DNA from 2 places in the Marinobacter sp. E2 genome. Region 2 is predicted to be linked to the other one. Evidence: riboswitches for the same ligand, from Rfam matches in the RefSeq annotation. Region 2 holds a riboswitch; the other holds the start of a gene.

Region 1 (3,407 bases), 350 kb from region 2:
GCCGGATTTTTTGCGGCCTGGGTCAGTGCAGATCTGCGGGTGTCTGTTAATCTTCCCTTAAATAAAAGCGGATAAACGGACTCCATGTACAGCTGTTGTTTCGACGTTCCCGAGTTCAGGAGGCTGGCGAAGGGGCGGGTGTTCATCGCCCGGCTCGCCGGCCTGTGCCTTTTGATGTTCGCGGCGTGGGGCGCTTTTGCCCAATCAAATTCCGAACCGGTGGCGACGGCCCCGATCCTGCGGGTGGCGTACCTTGAGTTTCCCCCGATTACCTATCAGAACAGCAACGGCCAGCCCGCCGGCAGCTTTATCGAGCTGACCAGCAAAGTAGCGGTTGAGGCCGGCTATCAGCCCGAGTTCATCTACCTGCCGGTGAGCCGCGTGTACCTGTATCTAATCAACGGCCTGATTGACGTGTGGCCCGGGGTCACCGACGTACCAAGATTGCAGGGCAATGTTCTGGAGAGCTGGATAAGTCCGGCGCCCGTCCATCTGAGCGCCTGGTACCTGGAAGGTTCGCCACCGCTGAGCCATCTGGATGAATTGCGCGGCAAACGGGTCATTGTTATTGGCGGCTATACCTATGCGGGACTGCTGGACTGGCTGGACGCCCATCCGGACATTCGCATCACCGAAGCCCCAAACCATCGCTCGGCCGTGGATATGCTCAAGCGCAGGCGGGGGGATTACCTTCTGGATTATCGTCAGCCTGTACGACAGGTACTAGTTCCGGGATCCGATGACATGCTCCGGGAATCGGAAGTGCGCACCCGGGATCTCGCCTGGATTTTCTCGCTGGCCCATCCCCGGGCGGCACTGATGCGGGATGAGTTCGATGACGCCTATCTGCGTCTGGTGGAAAGGGGCGAAGTGCCCCCGGTTCGGGACCTGACCGGCGCCTACGTCATTCCCGGCTACCCGGAGCAACTCCAGTGACTGTGATCAGGGTGCCAGCCGGACATCGCCATACCAGGCGGTGGCCCGTTCGCCCGTGTTGTCTGAATCCGACATGATGGCCACCCCCACAATGGGCGGCGGCGCCTCGCCAAACGCCTGCCGATAGTCGGCGACAATGTCTCGTTCCACCGTTACCCAGTCACCGACCCGTTCCCTGCCGGAATTGACCGCCACCATCATGGTCTTGTCGGTGTAGGCGTTGGCGATGAAGGTGCCCTCCGGCAGGGTGTTGGCCCAGATGTAGTTCAGGGCATTGCCGGGCAGGGACTCGCCGAACAGCACTTCCACGGTCTTGCGCTTTGCCCGCTCGAAAAAGCCGGCCTTTTCCGGCTGAAACTCGAACGCCACGTAAATCCGGGCCGGGTAGTCGTCCCCGGACTTGCTGCGGGCGTTGCCTTTCTCGAAAACGTTGGAAACCTTCCAGCGCCACTTAAGAATCAGCGAATCACCCGGCTCGACGCTGACCCGGGCAATCAGACCGGATGCGCTGCCATCGGTGGTGGCCTTGACCACCTGCTGGCCGTCGTCGGTGACCAGCTCATAGCGGGTGTGCTGCTCGATATTCGGGAAATTCAGGGGTTCCCAGTCGTCGGTCAGCGACTGCATTTCCGAAAAGGGAGTCAGTGCGGCGTCCTCGGCATGGGCGAGGTTGATGCTGCTGCAGCTGAAGAGGCCGGCGAGCAACAGTGCCGTCCATCGCGGGTATCGGTTCCGGGCCATGGCGTTCACTCGAGTCTGAAGGTTACCGGTGCAGACAGGGGTTTTACAGAAAAGTGCCTTGTTGTTGAAGGGTGACCTGTATATAGTGTTCTCATCCTTGGTCAAGTACCAGATATTGTGATTACTTCGTAATCAACGCATTCTGGTATCGGGAATCCGGTGAGACTCCGGAACTGACGCGCAGCGGTATTGGGGAACAAGCACGGCATTACGACACTGGTTGAAACCGGGAAGTCGCCGAGCGAGGCCGAATCCAACGATTCACGCCCCTGAGTCCGAAGACCTGCCAGGGAGATAACTGCACCTTCGCGTTTCAAGGTGAGCAGACCGGTGTCGCCCAGCCATGCCCATGGCGAGGTGTGCCCCTGCGTACGCGAAGGTGAAAGGAATTCAACGCGTATTCAGGAGAACAACCATGTCCGCCTCCGTTCTGGCCGAAGCCCAGCCCGAATCCCAGTCCAAATCGAACACCTCCACCCAGGCCCTGCAGGTGATTAAACGCAACGGCACCCTGGTGGGCTTTGATGCCTCCAAGATCACCGTGGCCGTCACCAAGGCCTTCCTGGCCGTGGAAGGCGACCAGGCCGCCGGTTCCGCCCGCATCAATCACGCCGTCAAACTGGTCACCGACCAGGTGGTGCAGGCCATCAGCCGGCGCCTGAAGGCCGGCGGCAAGGTCCACATCGAAGACATCCAGGACCAGGTGGAACTGGCCCTGATGCGGGCCGAGGAACAGAAAGTCGCTCGCGCCTACGTGCTGTACCGGGAAGAACACGCGCGCCAGCGGGCCATCGATGAGCCGGTGGAAGCCCACCCGCACCTGACCGTGAAAAAGGCCGACGGCACCATCGCGCCCCTGGACCTGGGTCTGATGAAGCTGCAGGTGGAGCAGGCCGCCGCCGGGCTGGAAGGCATCGACGGTGAGTCCCTGGTGGACGACGCCCTGCGCAACCTCTACGACGGCATTGAAGAAACCGAAGTGCTCTCGGCCCTGATCATGACCGCCCGGGGCCGCATCGAGCGGGAGCCGGACTACAGCGCCGTGACCGCCCGCTTGCTGCTGGAACAGCTGCGCCTGGAAACCGGTGAAGCCCTGGAACTGCCGCGTAACCAGTCCCTGGCGGAGGTGTATCCCCAGGCGCTGACGGCCTTTATCCACGCCGGCATTCGCCACGAACTGCTGGACGAAGCGCTGGTCGGCTTTGATCTCGAGCGCCTCGGTGAGGCCCTCAAGCCCGAGCGCGACCTGCAGTTCGGCTTTCTCGGCCTGCAGACCCTGTACGACCGCTACTTCCTGCACTGGAACAAGGCCCGCCTGGAACTGCCCCAGGTGTTCTTCATGCGTGTGGCCATGGGCCTGGCCCTGCGCGAGGACGACCCGAACGAGCGGGCCATCGAGTTCTACAACCTGCTGTCCTCGTTCGACTACATGGCCAGCACGCCCACCCTGTTCAACAGCGGCACCCGCCACTCCCAGCTCTCCTCCTGCTACCTGACCACCGTTCAGGACGACCTGGAAGGCATCTACGGCGCCATCAAGGACAACGCCCTGCTGAGCAAATGGGCCGGCGGCCTGGGCAACGACTGGACGCCAGTCCGTGCCCTGGGCTCCCACATCAAGGGCACCAATGGCCAGAGCCAGGGCGTGGTGCCCTTCCTGAAAGTGGTCAACGACACCGCCGTGGCGGTGAACCAGGGCGGCAAGCGCAAGGGCGCCGTGTGCGCCTACC
Region 2 (3,407 bases):
CGCTGGGTAAAGCTGCGGCCGATACCAGCCATGGCGCTGCCGATCATGTGGGAGTTGGCGTCTTCGTTGACCATGCGGACAAAGCTGTCGCGCACGTTCTGGCTGATCGCTTTGAGGCCCCTGACATCCTTCTGGTGATAAATGTTGCTGACCAGATAGAGACTGCTCTGGCTCTCGTACTTCACGATGTCCGACAGGGCAATGACGCCACGCACCTCGTCGCCTTCCATCACCGGCAGGTGGTGTACGTTGTTGTGCAGCATGGTGAGCATGGCTTCGAAGATGAACACGGAGGAGCCGATGGTGATGAGGTCTTCGGACATGATCTCGCTGATCGGCGTCTCCGAGGGCAACGCCTCGCTGAGTGCGCGGGTGCGCAGGTCGCGGTCCGTGATGATGCCCCGCAGGAGTGGTTTCTCGCCCTCTTCATCCATCAATAGCAGGGCCGACACGCCCTGCTCGGTCATGATTCGCGCCGCCTCCTGGAGGCGTACCGTGTGGGGCGCCGATACCGGCTTGCGGGAGATCAGCCGGGTCACCTTGGAGGTCATCAGCTCATTGGATTTCTCCCGCCGGGAGAGCGCGGAGCGCAGGCGACTGCGGTCCTCAATCTCGACAAAATCGGCAAAGTTGTCGTCACTTTCCCAGAGCAACTGGAAGATCTCGCCAGGAATCTTGTAAATCAGGGTGTCTTCCAGCGCCCTGGCCGGAAACCGCACCCGCTTGTTCATCAGCAGACCGAACTGCCCAAAGATTTCCCCCTCGCTGATACGGTTGTACAGTTCCCCGGAACGCCGGTAGATCTCAACCGCGCCGCTGCGCACATAGAACAGCCAGTTATTGGATTCGCCAAACTCGAGAATCTGCGTGCCGGCCCGGAAATAGACCACCTCAATGCCACCGACCACCTGGTCGAGCAGCTTATCGGGCATCTCGTCAAACGGCGGGTACTGGGCCATGTGATTGCGGATGTCGATGAGCTCGGCCTGCATAAGACTCCCAGGGCTGATGAAGAAAAGTCGTTGTCAGTACAGCAATATAGCAGCGGCGCCGGCCAGCGGCCATGTCGACCTTTGACGGATCTCATTGACCGCTCAGGCCCTTGTTGCTAGCCTTGCCGCACTTTTTCAGGTGTCCGTCGCGAAGCGCGACGGGTGAAACGGGAAATCGGTGAGCCTGGCCTGGCCAGCGCAAGTCCGATGCTGCCCCCGCAACGGTAAGCAGGATAACGGCAATCTGATGCGCCACTGTGTCGCGTGACATGGGAAGGTGATTGCCCGGGAACCGTCGGTTCCGCCTGCCAGCCCGGAGACCGGCCTGGAAAAACACCCGGTGTTGCGGTGGGCGACGCAGGTGGGCGAAATACCAGGGCCGTCTGCCGCTTTCCCGTGGCCTGCCTGACCTGCCGCCTGCCCTCCTGCCTGTTCCGCAACAAAACCCAGAATCCCGTGCGGGTGCGCGCGGAGTGCGGAGCAAAGCTGATGTCCTCAAAATCCTTTCCTGTTGTATTGGCGGGCGTGTCCCTCGCCGCCCTGCCGCTGGCCGTAATGGCCCAGTCTGACACCCAGGCCGATGCGCTTGATCCCATCGTGGTGACCGCAACCCTCGGGCCACAAACCGTGGGCGAGAGCCTGTCTTCCGTCACAGTAATCGAAAAAGACGACATTCGCCGCCAGCAGCCGGCCGAGTTCCGGGACCTGCTGCACGCGCAGCCGGGTGTGAATGTGGTATCGGACGGCAGTTATGGCAAGACCACCAGCGTATTTCTGCGTGGCGCAGGCAGTGCTGGCACGGTGTTGCTGCTGGATGGCATCCGCCTGCGCTCTGCCTCGGCGGGCATCCCCCCCTGGCAGTTTCTCCCGCCCGAGCTGATCGAGCGGGTTGAGCTGGTGCGCGGCGCCAAGAGCTCCCTTTACGGGGCGGATGCCGTTGGTGGCGTGGTGCAGGCCTTTACGCTTGAGCCGGAAGCGGCCCGGCAGGGCTGGGTGGAACTGTCTGGCGGCTCCCACAGCCTGCTGGAATCCACCGCTGGCGTGGCCGGGCGCGAAGGTCGCACCGGCTTTCTTGCCGGTGGCGTGTATTCGGATACCGACGGAACCAACCTCCGGGCTGGTGGCGAGGACAAGGGCTTTCGCAATGCCGGCGGACTGGCCAAGGTGAGCCACCGGTTCGACCAGGGCGGTGGGGCCGGTGTCACGGTGTTTCAGTCCGAAGGCAATACCGAGTTTGAGGGTGGCGATACGGACTTTCTGGTTCGCGCCATGGGCCTGTATCTGGAGGCCGTGGCCAGCGATTACTGGCGTACCCGGATCCAGTTTTCCGAGTCCCGTGACGAGCAGGATACCTTCGGCTCCTTCCCCAGCGTGTTCGATACCCTGCATCGGTCGGCCCGTTGGGAAAACACCCTCACCGCGGGCGTGCACGAGTTCGTGGTCGGCACCGAGGCAACTGTGGATGAGGTGGAAGGCACCAGCCAGTTCAGCGAAGACAGCCGCACCAACACCGCCGTCTTTGGCCAGGCCCGCCTGAATTTCGGCCCCACCGATGTGATGGCCAGTGCACGTCTGGATGACAACGAAGCCTACGGTAAGGAAGAAACCGGCGGCCTCGCCCTCGGTCACCAGTTCGATCAGGCCCACCGGGCACGGGTGAGCTATGCCACCTCTTTTCGAGCGCCCACCTTCAATGATCTTTACCTGCAGGTGCCCTTTTACACCGGCAACCCCGACGTTGATCCGGAAGAGGGTCAGATGGTGGAAATTGGGGTAAGTGGCCGTTACAGCCATTGGTTCTGGGATGTGGCCGTGTATCAGAACGATGTGGACGATCTGATAACCTTTGTGTCCGACCCCGTAACGTTTGAAGGGACCGTGGAAAACGTCGAATCCGCGAGGATTCGCGGTATTGAACTGTCCTCGGGTTTCGAAACGGTGAACTGGGATGTGAATGCGGCCATTACCCTGTCCGACACCGAGAACCGGGATACCGGAGCGCGTCTGCCTCGCCGGTCGGAGCGCAATGTGCGGCTGGACGTGGACCGTCTGTTCGACCAGTGGTCCGTGGGCGCCAGCGTGATTGCCGAAAGTGACCGTTACAACGATGCCGCCAATAATAGCCGGCTTCCGGGTTACGGAACCCTGGACCTGCGCGCCGCCTGGAATTTCCTGCCGGGGTGGTCCGCGCAGTTCAAGGTGGATAACGTGCTGGATCGCCGGTACACCACCAGCCAGGGCTTCGGCACCGCGCCTTTCGATTACCTGGCCGCGGGCCGGACGTACCTGGCGTCCATACGCTATGATTTCCGCCAGTAGTCCCATTCACTGACCCATGATGCCAGCGCCATGATCCAGCGCGGATTCGTTCTGCTTGTCGCCTGCCTTGTTCTGATGCCATCCCCGGCGCAGGCG

What was found. Region 2 has a riboswitch for cobalamin ahead of AC0J1C_RS01300 (TonB-dependent receptor plug domain-containing protein). Riboswitches for the same ligand answer to the same signal wherever they lie in the genome.
Region 1: it holds a riboswitch for cobalamin, as region 2 does, so the genes downstream of both, AC0J1C_RS17295 (ribonucleoside-diphosphate reductase subunit alpha) here and AC0J1C_RS01300 (TonB-dependent receptor plug domain-containing protein) in region 2, are expected to answer to the same signal.

What each region holds. Positions count from the first base shown of each region.
Region 1 is NZ_CM146911.1:3,796,642-3,800,048, reverse strand. It holds gene AC0J1C_RS17305 (substrate-binding periplasmic protein) at 85-936, shown strand; gene AC0J1C_RS17300 (DUF3047 domain-containing protein) at 943-1,677, opposite strand; cobalamin riboswitch at 1,759-1,982, shown strand; gene AC0J1C_RS17295 (ribonucleoside-diphosphate reductase subunit alpha) at 2,093-3,407, shown strand, end outside.
Region 2 is NZ_CM146911.1:303,410-306,816, forward strand. It holds gene AC0J1C_RS01295 (putative nucleotidyltransferase substrate binding domain-containing protein) at 1-992, opposite strand, end outside; cobalamin riboswitch at 1,113-1,335, shown strand; gene AC0J1C_RS01300 (TonB-dependent receptor plug domain-containing protein) at 1,482-3,311, shown strand; gene AC0J1C_RS01305 (cobalamin-binding protein) at 3,342-3,407, shown strand, end outside.